Regions from separate parts of the Sphaerisporangium flaviroseum genome, predicted to be linked through region 3. Evidence: riboswitches for the same ligand, from Rfam matches in the RefSeq annotation. Region 3 holds a riboswitch; each other region holds the start of a gene.
What was found. Region 3 has a riboswitch for cyclic di-AMP ahead of ABD810_RS12675 (CHAP domain-containing protein). Riboswitches for the same ligand answer to the same signal wherever they lie in the genome.

Region 1: it holds a riboswitch for cyclic di-AMP, as region 3 does, so the genes downstream of both, ABD810_RS00790 (C40 family peptidase) here and ABD810_RS12675 (CHAP domain-containing protein) in region 3, are expected to answer to the same signal.
Region 2: it holds a riboswitch for cyclic di-AMP, as region 3 does, so the genes downstream of both, ABD810_RS36165 (hypothetical protein) here and ABD810_RS12675 (CHAP domain-containing protein) in region 3, are expected to answer to the same signal.
Region 4: it holds a riboswitch for cyclic di-AMP, as region 3 does, so the genes downstream of both, ABD810_RS25615 (coiled-coil domain-containing protein) here and ABD810_RS12675 (CHAP domain-containing protein) in region 3, are expected to answer to the same signal.

Annotation. Positions count from the first base shown of each region.
Region 1 covers NZ_BAAAZR010000001.1:164,798-167,972, reverse strand. The annotation lists gene ABD810_RS00795 (helix-turn-helix domain-containing protein) at 1-16, shown strand, start outside; gene ABD810_RS00790 (C40 family peptidase) at 119-1,198, opposite strand; cyclic di-AMP (ydaO/yuaA leader) riboswitch at 1,204-1,402, opposite strand; gene ABD810_RS00785 (amino-acid N-acetyltransferase) at 1,770-2,315, shown strand; gene ABD810_RS00780 (RDD family protein) at 2,546-3,175, shown strand, end outside.
Region 2 covers NZ_BAAAZR010000043.1:288,280-291,454, forward strand. The annotation lists gene ABD810_RS36150 (NADP-dependent oxidoreductase) at 1-168, shown strand, start outside; gene ABD810_RS36155 (hypothetical protein) at 222-497, shown strand; gene ABD810_RS36160 (OsmC family protein) at 542-925, shown strand; cyclic di-AMP (ydaO/yuaA leader) riboswitch at 1,640-1,781, shown strand; gene ABD810_RS36165 (hypothetical protein) at 2,096-2,701, shown strand; tRNA gene ABD810_RS36170 (tRNA-Lys) at 2,896-2,972, shown strand.
Region 3 covers NZ_BAAAZR010000004.1:212,774-215,948, forward strand. The annotation lists gene ABD810_RS12665 (hypothetical protein) at 1-883, opposite strand, end outside; gene ABD810_RS12670 (hypothetical protein) at 1,109-1,390, shown strand; cyclic di-AMP (ydaO/yuaA leader) riboswitch at 1,847-1,996, shown strand; gene ABD810_RS12675 (CHAP domain-containing protein) at 2,007-2,675, shown strand.
Region 4 covers NZ_BAAAZR010000020.1:13,858-17,032, forward strand. The annotation lists gene ABD810_RS25605 (DeoR/GlpR family DNA-binding transcription regulator) at 1-709, shown strand, start outside; gene galT (galactose-1-phosphate uridylyltransferase) at 706-1,785, shown strand; cyclic di-AMP (ydaO/yuaA leader) riboswitch at 1,851-1,986, shown strand; gene ABD810_RS25615 (coiled-coil domain-containing protein) at 2,021-2,959, shown strand; gene ABD810_RS25620 (alpha/beta hydrolase) at 2,990-3,175, opposite strand, start outside.

The DNA.
Region 1 (3,175 bases), on a different contig from region 3:
CCGGAGGCTCATCTAGCCCACCGCACCGGCCCTCACGGGCAGGCGCGATACACCGGGCAGGCCGGGTTCATCGCCTGCGCGGTGTACGACGCGTCCCGGAAAGGGCTGGTCGTGTCCGTCAGTCGGCGATGCGCACGCCACCGACGAACGGCCGGTTGCCGAGCGGGACCACCCGTACGACGTCGCCCGTGCGAGGGGCGTGCACCATCATGCCGCCGCCGATGTAGATGCCCACGTGGTGCAGGTCGCTGTAGAAGAAGACCAGGTCGCCGGGGCGCAGATCCTGCCGGGACACGTGGGTGCCGGCGGTCCACTGGTCACCGGTGTAGTGCGGGAGGCTGATGCCGACCTTTTGGTAAGCCCACAGGACCAGCCCGGAGCAGTCGTAGCTCCCCGGTCCCGCCGCGCCCCAGACGTACGGCTTGAGCTGTTGTGTCAGCGCCCACTTGGTGGCCTCTGCGGCCTTGCCCTTGCCCGGGATCGGGATGTCGATACGGGTGGCCCTGCCGAATGTCTGGCCCGCCTGTGAAAGAGCCCGCTTGAAAAGGTTGGTCTCGGTCTGGGCGACCAACTTGCGGATCTTGTCCTGCTGCGACGACAGGTCGCTGACGAGCTTCTTGACCTCCACCTCGCGGGCCTTGGCGCTCGCCTTGGCACGCTCGGCGATGTCCATGGCCTTGGTGATCTGGGCGACCTCCTCGCCCTGCTGCATCTGGAGGGCGTAGGTCGTGGCCGCGCGGTCGAGGTACCCCTCGGGGTCGCCCGACATGGCCAGTGCGAGGGAGGAACCGACGCCGCCCGTCATGTAGGCGTCCTGGGCGTACAGCCCGGCCTTGCGGCGCTTCTCCTCGAGGTCGGTCTCGCTCCTGGCGAGCGTCTTCTTGGCCAGCTCGGCCGACCGCCGCGCCTGCTTGAGACGTTCCTTCTGGCCGTTGTACTGCTCGGTGAGCGACTCGATCTGCTCGTACAGCCGCTCGACCTTGGCCTTCAGCTCGTTGAGGCTGGGCTTGGGTTCGGCGGTCGCCGCCACCAGGGGGGACCCGAACGTCACGGCCGTGAGGGTGAGGGCGATGAGCGCGATCCGGCGTGGAGCGCGCCAGGACGCCGCCGTGACTCTGCCGAGCCAGTAACGCGGGCTTCGTTCTCGGGAACGGGCATGCCTGCCCGCACTCTGTCCAGGCGTGCGCCTAGGCTCCAACGACGAGCTCCTCTCCTTGTCCGCCTACCGGGTTAGCTGACGGGTTCGGGCCGGAGCAGCCCTACCGAGCACATCACCGTGGAGGATCGCGTCGGATTCACCCCAGGGGTGGTGGTTCGTCGAGGGCAGGGCCTCGTCTCGCACCATTGGGTCCCCGATTCCCTGCCACTTTGGGACGTGACCAGGATTAGGCGGTTCGGCCACCGCCTCGCGATGACCGACATTGACGCTGGACACTAGTGCAGTCGAGGTTCCTGCTCAACCAGAACTGCCGATTCTGTAGAGGTTTCACAACCGGCACGTCACGGGGAGATCACGCCGGATGGGGCGGCGAACCCGCATTACCCTGCGTTGACGTGCTTTTGACCCTCCCGTGTGAGGGAAGCCGCAGGTCCACGAGTCGGTGTGATGGGAAATGTCGCCAACGCTGGGATTTTGACGCATCGCGGTCTGTCGACTACCCACCGCGACGACGGCAAAGGCCGGAAGGTATTTCGGACGGACCGTTACCGGGCACGAACCTTCACCGCCGGGGCGAGGCGATCGCCTTCGGCGGATACGCTGGCGGGTCATGGAGCAGGTCGTGGACCCCGTACCCGCCGGCAGCACGCTCGCCGTCAGGCGAGCCCGCACCCCCGACGTCCGGGCCATCGGCCGTCTGGTCGACACCTATTCCGGAGCGGGACCACGCCTCCTGCGCAAATCGATCGTCACCCTCTACGAAGACGTCCAGGAGTTCTGGGTGGCCGAGAGGGATGGGACGATCGTCGGCTGCGGGGCGCTGCACGTCCTGTGGGAGGACCTCGCGGAGATCCGGACCGTCGCCGTCGACGCGAGTTGCCGTGGCCTCGGCATCGGCCACATGATCGTCGCCGCCCTCATCGACACCGCCCGCGAGCTGGGATTGCGCCGGGTCTTCTGCCTGACCTTCGAGGTGGACTTCTTCGCCAAGCACGGTTTCGCGCCCATCCTGGGGACTCCTGTCTCACCTGAGGTGTACGCCGAGTTGCTGGACTCCTACGATGAGGGCGTCGCCGAGTTCCTCGATCTGGAGCACGTCAAGCCGAACACCCTCCGCAACACGCGCATGCTTCTCCATTTGACCCCGCGATCTTGACCTGCGGGATGACGCGATGGAAAGGTGACTGTTGATGCCACTGTCGCTACGTTGGGCAACACCACAGCATGTGTGTCTGACATATGCCGCATGCGAAGCCGAAGTGAGGTGACACGGTGAGCACCGGACAGCCGCCGTACCCACGGGACGAATCGGACGATGATCAATCGTCATCCGGGTCTCCGCAATATGGGCAGCAGAACACCGATCGGCCAGGCGCCGATCCGGAGGTGACGGTCGTTCACCGTCCCCAGCAGACATCGGAGAACAGCTACCCCCAGTCCTACGGGCAGCAAGGCGCGTACGGCCAGCAGGGCGCGACCGGGTCGTACGGGCAGAGCTATCCCCAGCAGTCCCAGACACCGGGCCAGCAGTACGGCCAGCAGGGATACGGCCAGCCCGAGTCCCAGACCGGCCCACACCAGTCGTACGGGCAGCAGGGCTACGGCCAGCAGCAGCCGTACGGCCAGCAGCAGGGCTACGGCCAGCAGCAGCCGTACGGCCAGCAGCAGGGCTACGGTCTGCAGGGCCAGCAGCAGTACGGCCAGCAGCCCGGCCAGGACCAGCAGGCGTACGGGCAGCAGGGCTATGGCCAGCAGCCCGGCTACGACCAGCAGCAGGCGTACGGCCAGCAGCAGTACGGCCAGCAGGGTCAGCAGCAGTACGGCCAGCAGCCCGGCTACGAGCAGCAGGCGTACGGCCAGCAGGGCCAGTACGGTCAGCAGCAGCAGTACGGCCAGCAGCAGGGCTACGGTGACCAGGGCTACGGCCAGCAGTACGGCCAGCCGGGAGTCCAGGGCCAGCAGCAGTACGGCCAGCCGGGCATGCAGGGCCAGCAGCAGTACGGCCAGCAGCCCGGG
Region 2 (3,175 bases), on a different contig from region 3:
CACGCGGACCGGATGCCCGACATGATCAAGGAGATCGGCCAGTGGCTCCAGGAGCGCCGGATCACCTTCGAGGAGACCGTCGTCGAAGGGCTGGAGAACGCCCCGGCGGCCTTCCTCGGCATGCTGCGCGGGGAGAATCTCGGCAAGATGATCGTGCGGCTTGTCTGATGTGCATATCCCCCCGAGTGGGGGGAAAGGGGCCTTAAAGGGGGTGAGCGCAAATGGACCAGGACGAGCTGCAGTCGCTGTCGCCCAAGGAGCTCCACGACAGGGCGGTGCGCTACGCCGTGGCGCACGGCGACTTCGGCTTCCTGTGGAAACTGCTGACCGTGATCCCGGCCGCCGAGGCCGCGAGCGGGCACTCCGACGAGGCGGCCAACGACCTCAGCCGGGTCTCGGCGCTGCTCAGTGATGCCATGGCGTCTGGTGAGGGCGAGCTCGGCGAGGCGCTGCGCCCGGTGTACATCGCCTATCTCTCCGAGCACCCGGACGCCTGAACCGGCGCGGCCGGCTTTAGGCTCCAGATATGGCATTGGTGAGTGTGGAGCGTACAGATGACGGCTTCGTGGCGCGCAACGACCGCGGAGCGGAGATCGCCCTGGGCGGCGGCGACGAGGAGGGTGTGTTCACCCCCGTGGAACTACTGCTGGTCGCGGTGGGAGGCTGCAACATCGTGACGGTCGAGCCGCTCACCGCTCAGCGCGGTCACCGGCTCGTGCGGCTGGCGATGACGGTGCAGGCGGAGAAGATCGAACCCACCCTGCTCGGGCCGGTCACCATCACCTACGACGTCGAACTGCCCGAGGGCGACGCCAAGGCGGACGAGGTCTTCCGCGCGGTCGCTCACCGGGTGCACGAGCGGCACTGCACGGTCAGCCGGTCCCTGGAGAAGGGCACCGAGGTCAAGGTCGAACTGCCTGAATAGCCACTTGCGCCTGCGGGTCCGACCGTACCCGGTCATCACCGTGAGTTAGACCGAATCTATACCCTGCGATGACGAGTAGCTCAGGCCCCCGTATGTAGTGTTAAGGCAGGTCAAGAGGGATGCGACCAGTCGCCCGAGAGGGCGTCGCAGAGCTTTTCACCAAAAGGACGCGGTGGGGGACCGCGTCCAGTCTGCGGGACCGCCCGATGCGTTTGGGGGAAGGCATCGGCGCTGGACCGTGAGAGATCGGGGCCGGGCAGGCGGGGGACTGCCCGGCCCCGATTCATGCCCGGGGACGGTTCCCCCTGGCGCTCACCCTCGCCTTCCCGGCCCGCTTCCGCCACGCCCCTTCCCACCCCGCCGCGGCTTCCCGCCCACCACACCCTTCCCCCGGCCACGGCCCTTCCCCCGCCTTGCCGCGCCCTTCCTCGCCCAGCGGGCCTTCCTCGCCCTGCCCCTGCCCTTCCCTCACCCGCCCTTCCCCTGCCACGCCCCGCCGACTCCAGCGCACCTTTCCGTCACGCCGGTCACATCGCCCTCCGCGTGACCCTACGCTGGAGGAGCTATGAGCACTGATGTCGGTATTGATGGGGTTTGTGGCCCGAAGGTAGATCTTAATATGCTTTGCAATGATTTCGTTTGCTTTGTCCTGACTCGGTGGGTAAGGTTTCAAGCACGAAACGGATGGTGACCTGGTCTTCAGCAGGAAGGCCACCGTCCCGTACGTCGAATCCCACGGGCGCACCGCCCACGGGAACCGGGGACCCAAGTTTTGTGGGGTGAATCCGCGCAAGCGGTAGGGCGGCTCCAAGCCCGAATCCGTCAGCTAACCCGGTAGACGCGATGGAGAGGAGACCAGAGTGGAGCATCCCACTCCGCACAGTCCACAGACCGGGCAACCCTAAGACCTGGATCTTGCCGTCAGAAGCGGCCGGACTAGTCGGCTGTTAGCAGCCGTCCCATCGGGCGATTGACTCGCCCTCTGCGACACATGGTGGCCTGGTGCCACCGCTAACCGACCCAAGTACGAACGCGCGCTCGGCGCGGCTGGACGCTGTCCCGTTAAGCACCCGAAAGCGCTTTCCACCCCCCGCACCGATCCCCCTCGGCGACTCGGAGCGCGGTCCCCTTGTCTTCTGATGAAAGATCCCTTTCCCCATGTCTTTTTTCATGAACACCCCCAATGCACGATGGACGGCAACTCTCGTAGGCGCGGCTCTGCTCTGTACCACCGCTGTCGCCACCACCGCCGGCACCGTCGCCGCCCATGCCGATGACCACGTCGTGAAGACCGTGACGGCGCAGGCCGCCAAGCCGGTGCTGCTCAAGGGCAGCACCAAGGCCTCGTACTTCTGGGACGACGCTTCCGGGCGTATGGGTGACACAGGCCTTCCGGCCATCGGCAAGCCCATGCAGAAGGGTCTCTTCGCGAGCCCCAGCTGGCCTCTCGGCACCGAGGGCTACGTCGAGTACAACGGCAAGAAGGCCCCCTTCTTCATCGGTGACCGCGGCCCGGGCGTCCCGTCGGAGAGCGGCGTCATGCTCGACATCGACGGCAAGACCTTCGCCCAGCTGACCGGCGGCACCTTCAGCGACAGCTCGCTCGTGGTGACCGGCTTCTCCGCCGGCCACATCAAGGTCAACTACGTGATCACCAAGTGGGGCACCGGAGTGGGCAAGAAGAACCACCCCGTCCCGTTCTCCACGGGCGCGTGGGGCGTCTACGACCACAACCCCGCCAAGCCCGTCACGCCGGCGGTCCCCGCCGGCAACTGAGACCGGACGAGGACGCGGGGCGCGGAACACCTCCGCAGAGGGACGCACTGGTGAACGCTGAGGCACGCCCGGACACCGCCGTCCGGGTGAACTCACAGCCCCCCGCACGAAGGCATGACCTGGCCACCCGCCCGTCACATCGCCCCCGCTGATGTGCGGAGCCTCGCCGGGACTGCTAAAGTCACCGTAGTCACGCGCCGCTAGCTCAGTTGGTTAGAGCAGCTGACTCTTAATCAGCGGGTCCGGGGTTCGAGTCCCTGGCGGCGCACCACGGCAATGGCCGATGGCATGGGCATTCTCCACTTGACGGAGGATGCCCACAGTCATTTCCGGCCCTGTGTGGGGTCGTTTGCTGGTCGGCCCATCCTCCGCAGGTGTACTGGACGGCGGCCGCGTTGTTGTCGACGCCACGGACGACCAGGCACTTGCCGCTGTTCTTGTTGCGGATCTGCCCGTAGGGGCTGCGGCTGTGGC
Region 3 (3,175 bases):
GGACGCCGCGCGCCGACAGCAGGACGCGCAGCGAGGTGACGGCCGTGGAGGGCAGGCTCAGCACCCGCTGGCCCGGCCGCAGGTCCCGCAGGGTCATCTCGACGGGCACCCCGCCGTCGTACACGGTGACGCCGGGGTGGTCACGGACGGCCGCGAGGTCGCCGGGGTCCTCCCGCCGGTGCGGGTAGTAGGCCAGCGGCCCCTGGAGCGCGAAGAGCCACGACAGGTAGCGGTCGCGGTGGATCAGCCCGTTGCGTACGAGCGAGGTGCCGAGCACGACGGTGTCCTCGCGCGGACGCGGATGGGCGATCGCGGGCTGGGAGCGCAGCCAGGCGAAGTCGTGGGTCACCAGCCGGATCCCGCGCGCCCGTACGGCCTCGGCCAGCTCGGCCGGCACGGGAAGGGCGGTGAACACCGTGAGCCGTCCGGCTCGTGCGGCGGCCCGCAGGCGGATCGCCGCGGCGGCCCCGAGCACCCGTCGCGACGCCTTCGCCCTGGTGCGGGCGCGCAGCAGCGGGGTGCCGAGCCGGGAGGTGAGCATCTCCAGCAGGCGGATCGTGGCCAGGCCGTCGTCCACCACGACCATCTGGGCGGGGGCGGCGGTCAGCGAGGTGAGTTGCGTCCTGCCGGAGAAGGCGTCGCCGATTACCCAGGTGTCCCCTCGCCCGGGGCGGGGCATCGTGTCCTCCGCGGTCTGGATCTCCACCCCGCCCGGCAGGTCGAGCGCGGCCAGCTCGGCGCGGGTCACGCCGAGGCCTGGAAGCCTGCCCCGGGTCACGATGCGCAGGGCGGACCCGGACACGCCGGCGTACCGCGCCTCGACCGCGCACAGCAGCTGAAGAGGCGACTCCACCCAGGCGACGGCCGATCCCTGCTCCCGCACGCGGCTTCGACCGATCCTTTCCACGCCGGGCATTGCCACTTTCACGACGAAAAGCAATGTAGCCGCGTGAGCCTACGCGGGGGGTAACACCTGGTGAACAGCGGACAACGGTGGCTCAGCCAGGTCCCGTCGCTCTCTTCCGCCCAAGGTCAGGACCGGCGCGCGTCCGTTCACAGGGGGACAGGCCTGGCGCCGGCCTTCTTCGGCGACTTCCCGGTGGAGAGCGTGGACACCGTGGCCGCCGGCGAGATGGGACCTTCGGTGGGGCAGGATGACCGGGCCCGTGACACCTCCGAGGAGGCGATGGTGGTCAGCGGTACGAGAACCCTCGAACTGCGCACGCGTTCGCCTTTCCTGGGTTTCTCCGTCGACGGCTGGGCGGACGATTCCCGGATTTCTTTGTATTCAGGTGGGCAGCACGCCGGGTCACCCTTCCTGGCTTCCTGGCGTATCCGGATGTGCCCGTCCTGCGCTTTCTTGCTCGGTAACGAAGCGCACACGAATTGATATATACGGTTAACGGAATTTGCTGCATGTGAGCGAATCTGGCGGGGTTCGCCGTATCGCTGAACCGGCCGCTTCTCAGGCACCATTAGCTCACTTGACATCGCCGGCACCGACCGCCACAACTATCACTTCCGCCCCATCGGCTCACTCAGACCACCGCAGGCGCCCCTACGGCTCTCGCCGGTCGGCCCGCAGCGCTCCCCCTTACCCGGGCATCCGCAGGTGAACCCCACATGTCGCGCCTGCTCCCGGAGACCGTCCCCGTAAGCGTCAAGCCGGGATTTGCCCTTCCAACCCCCGGTGCAGCCCGGAGTTTTGTCCTGTTTGCGTACCTTTGTCCGATGTATTACTCTGAGAGGACTCCTGGCACGGGACCTACCCGTTTGGGCAATGCGCTCGGGCTATGGAGATTGCCTGGCGCGAGTCGGCCCCTTGCGGAGACCCCTCTCCCACCGATGCGTGCTACCGCCGAGTCCGCTTCATTGCGAAGCCGGGGACCCACCTCTTCTGGGGTGAATCGGGGCCGCCTCCCACGGACGCCCCCGTAGGGCGAACTTCCACGCCCGAACCCGTCAGCTAACCCGGTAGGCGGTCTGGAAGGAGTTTCCCCTTGTCTATGTTCCTACATCGGCTTCTGGATGCCCCGAAGAACCAGCTGAAGGCCCTAGCGTTCGGTGGCCTGGTCGTCGCCCAGGTCGTGGCGGGCACCACCCTCGCGGCACACGCCGCCGCCCCCGACGAGAAGATCAAGACCGCGAGCGCCGAGTCCCACGTCAGGGAGCACGCGGGCAAGGTCTCCGCCCAGCAGCTCCTGAAGCTCGCCAAAGCCCAGGTCGGCATCTCCGAGAACAGCTCGGGCGGCGGCACGAAGTTCCACTCCTGGTACATGAGCTCCCCGCGGGCCAAGGAGACGGTCGCACGCGACGGCGGCTCGGTCGCCGGGTTCGCCAACGCCTCCTGGTGCGACATGTTCGTCTCCTGGGTCGGCAACCAGCTCGGGCTCGAGGACACGGTCGGCAACGACGCCTACACCGTCGAGCACGCCAAGTGGTTCGCGTCCAAGGACCGCTGGGGCACCACGCCCAAGCCGGGCGCGGTCGTCTTCTTCGCCTGGAACGGCGACAAGAGCTTCGACTCCATCCAGCACGTCGGCTACGTCATCGACGACAACGGCGACGGCACGATCAAGACCGTCGAGGGCAACACCGGCAACGGCGTCGTGGAGATCCGTACGCGTCCGACCTCTCAGGTCGCGGGCTACGGCTACCCCGCCTACGCCGCCTGATCTCCCTCTCCCCACGGCGCCCTGACCCATCTCCCGCGCGGGGCGCCGCTCGTCGACCATCGAGGGCGCCCGCCGACTCCACTCCGCGGCGGCGCCCGTCCCCAGTGCCGTACGACCGGCGTCCCGCCGCCGGTCGTACGGCATCGGACGTTCCAGGCCCCGGCGAGACACCGCTCCGGGGCCGGGTCCACAGGCCGCCGACCCTGGTTCCGCGTGACGCATGGATGATTTGCGCCCGACTGTGCCGGTAGCGATGGGAGCGCTCCCAATAGCGCCAATGGTGAGTTTCGAGCTCTTAGTCTGGTTTCGAGCTTCTAACAGCCCCAGGAGTAACAGTTAGGTTTCGGCATATTGACGCCAGCATTGCCTATCGGAGACTCTTCGTGGGAGCGCTCCCAAAACTTCGCTCGCGGGATGACACCCACGAGATCACGGCTGAGGGATCCAGCACATCGCGGGGCCCGACTGTCGGGGCCGGCCCTCGATGCACCTCCCATCTA
Region 4 (3,175 bases), on a different contig from region 3:
GTCCGATATGACGATCCGCCGCGACCTGGAGGTCCTGGCCGAGCGTGGGCTGATCGAGAAGGTGCACGGTGGCGCCACGGCCACGGGCACCGGTTCGACGGAGGAGCCCGGCTTCGCCGCCAAGTCCGTGCGCCAGCAGCCCGAGAAGGAGGCCATCGCCCGCCGTGCCGCCGAGCTCGTGCGCCCCGGCACCTCCGTCGCGCTGTCGGCCGGCACGACGACCTGGACGCTGGCCCACCAGCTCGTGGACGTCCCCGGCCTGACCGTCATCACCAACTCCGTCCAGGTCGCCGACGTCTTCCACCGGGCCGGGCGTCCCGACCAGACCGTGGTGCTCACCGGAGGCGTACGCACGCCGTCGGACGCGCTGGTCGGCCCCGTCGCCGTGGCCGCCATCCGCGAGCTCAACGTCGACACGCTCATGCTGGGCGTGCACGGCATGAACCTCAGAGCGGGGTTCACCACGCCGAACCTGCTGGAGGCCGAGACCGACCGCGAGCTTGTCGCGGCGGCGCAGCAGCTCGTCGTGCTAGCGGACCACACCAAGTGGGGCACCGTTGGCATCAGCACGATCGCCAAACTCGAGGAGGCCCATGTGGTGATCAGTGACACGGGTCTGCCCGAAGAGGCGACAACGGCGCTGTCCGACCAGGTCGGCACCCTGCTCCTCGTCGACCCCGCCACGACCGCACAGGCGGTGGCCCAGTGAAGCGCACGGTGACCCACCTCGCCGACGGCCGCGAGCTGATCTACTTCGACCGCCGCGACGACGCGGACCGCAGCGCGGTCGACACCCGCGAGCTGCCCCCGCGCCCGCCGGCCTCCGAGCTCCGCTACGACCCGCTGTTGGACGAGTGGGTCGCCGTCGCCGGTCACCGGCAGAGCCGTACGTTCCTGCCGCCCGCCAACGAGTGCCCCCTGTGTCCCTCGGCGCCGGGCCGGGCGACCGAGATCCCCTCCCCCGAGTACGACGTCGCCGTCTTCGAGAACCGCTTCCCCTCGTTCAGCTTCCACACCGGTGACTACGAGCAGGTCGGCGGTCTGAGCGAGGTACGGCCCGGCCTTGGCCGGTGCGAGGTGGTGTGCTTCACCTCCGAGCACGGATCGTCCTTCTCCGCGCTCTCGCCCGAGCAGGTCGACCTGGTCCTTCAGGCTTGGGCCGACCGCACGGCGGAGCTCGCGGCGCTTCCCGGTGTGGAGCAGGTGTTCTGCTTCGAGAACCGCGGCGCCGAGATCGGGATCACGTTGTCCCACCCCCACGGCCAGATCTACGCCTATCCCTACGTGACCCCGCGGACCCGGCAGATGCTGGCCTCGGCCGAGAGGTACCAGGAGCGGACGGGAAGCAACCTGTTCGCCGACGTGCTGGCGGCCGAGCGGAAGGCCGAGACCCGCGTAGTGGCGTCGAACGACCACTGGACGGCGTTCGTGCCCGCGGCGGCCCGGTGGCCGTTCGAGGTCCATGTCTACCTCAACCGCCAGGTTCCCGACCTGAACGCGCTGGACGACGAGGAGCGGGCCGCCTTCGGCCCTCTCTACACCGATGTGCTGCGGCGGCTCGACGGCCTGTTCGGCGTGCCCATGCCGTACGTCGCGGCCTGGCACCAGGCCCCGGTCCGCACCGGCCGCGACCTCTCCTACCTGCATCTCGAGCTCTTCAGCATCCGGCGGGCGCCGCAGAAGCTGAAGTATCTGGCCGGGTCGGAGTCCGCCATGGGCGCCTTCGTGAACGACGTTCTCCCCGAGGAGGCGGCTCGCCTGCTCAGGGCGCAGCAGATCCGGTAGTCAACAGCGCCCCAAGTCGCCATAAACATGCCTTTACCACTACTATCCATCCCACACCGGCTGTAGCAGCCGGTGTGCCTAATCCCGGGTGCCCCGCCTGGGAACCGGGGACCCATTGGTTCTTGGGGTGAATCCACATCGTGGTAGGGCGACTCCGGCCCGAACCCGTCAGCTAACCCGGTCGGCAGATGGAGAGGAGCGGGCTCTGCCCCCGACTTCCCGCCGCCAGGCCTCCGTGGCCGTCGGCGTTCTGACCATGGCCGGCCTCCTGCTCGGCCCCGTGCCCGCGGTGAACGCGGCACCCAAACCCACAGAGAAACAACTCAAGTCGCAGTTGGCCTCGCTCGGCAAGAAGGTCGACAAGCTGATCACCGAGTACAACGCCAAGCGCGTCGCCGTGGCCAAGGCCAAGTCGGCCGAGAAATCGGCACGAGAACGCCTCGGATCCGCCGAGAAGGAGCTCACGGCCGCGCAGGGTCAGGTCGGTGACATCGCCCAGCTCCGTTACCAGGCGGGCGGCCTCGGCATGGTGGGCGAGCTCATGTCCCCCGGATACGGCGACGCCGCCATGCTGCAGCAGCTCCAAGCCGAGCAGACCGCCAAGATCGCCGGGTACACGTCGGCGCGAGACACCCGCAAGAAGGCCGCCGACGACGCGACCAAGCTGACCGAACAGCTGCGGCAGGACGTCGTCGAGGTGACCGGCCAGCGCAAGGACGCCGAGAAGCTCATCGGCCAGATCAAGAACAAGCTGGACCAGCTCATCCCGACCGCGCCGGGCAAGCGGGCCAACGGGGCATGGGCCCCCGAACTGCCTTCGGGGAGCGAGAACATCACCCCCAGGACCCGCCTGATGCGGGCACAGGTCAAAAGCCACTTCGCGCTGAACTTCCCGGTCGGTTGCTACCGCCCCGAGAACAGCGGCGAACATCCGGTGGGCCGTGCGTGCGACTTCATGCTGAGCTCCGGCGGCGCGCTGCCCTCGGCCGGCCAGGCCGCGCTGGGCGACCAGATCTCCGCCTGGGCCATCAAGAACGGCCGCAAGCTGGGCGTGAAGTACGTGATCTACAAGCAGCGGATCTACAACCTGGGCTTCCCCGGCTGGCGTCCCATGAGCAACCGCGGCGGGACCACGGCGAACCACTTCGACCACGTCCACATCTCGATGTACTAGAGCCAGCGGATCAAGAACCGTACGAGCGGCTCAGGACACATCCAGGCACCGGGCGAGCTGGCGCACGGAGCAGATCGCCGAGGCGATCACCGACGTCACCGCGTCCGGGTGCGATATCAAGGTCAGGTGGGACCCGCCCTCGAACCGGGTGATCTTCGAGCGTGCCCGGCGGGCCATCGACAGCTCCGACGACGGGGCGATGATCCGGTCGGTGGT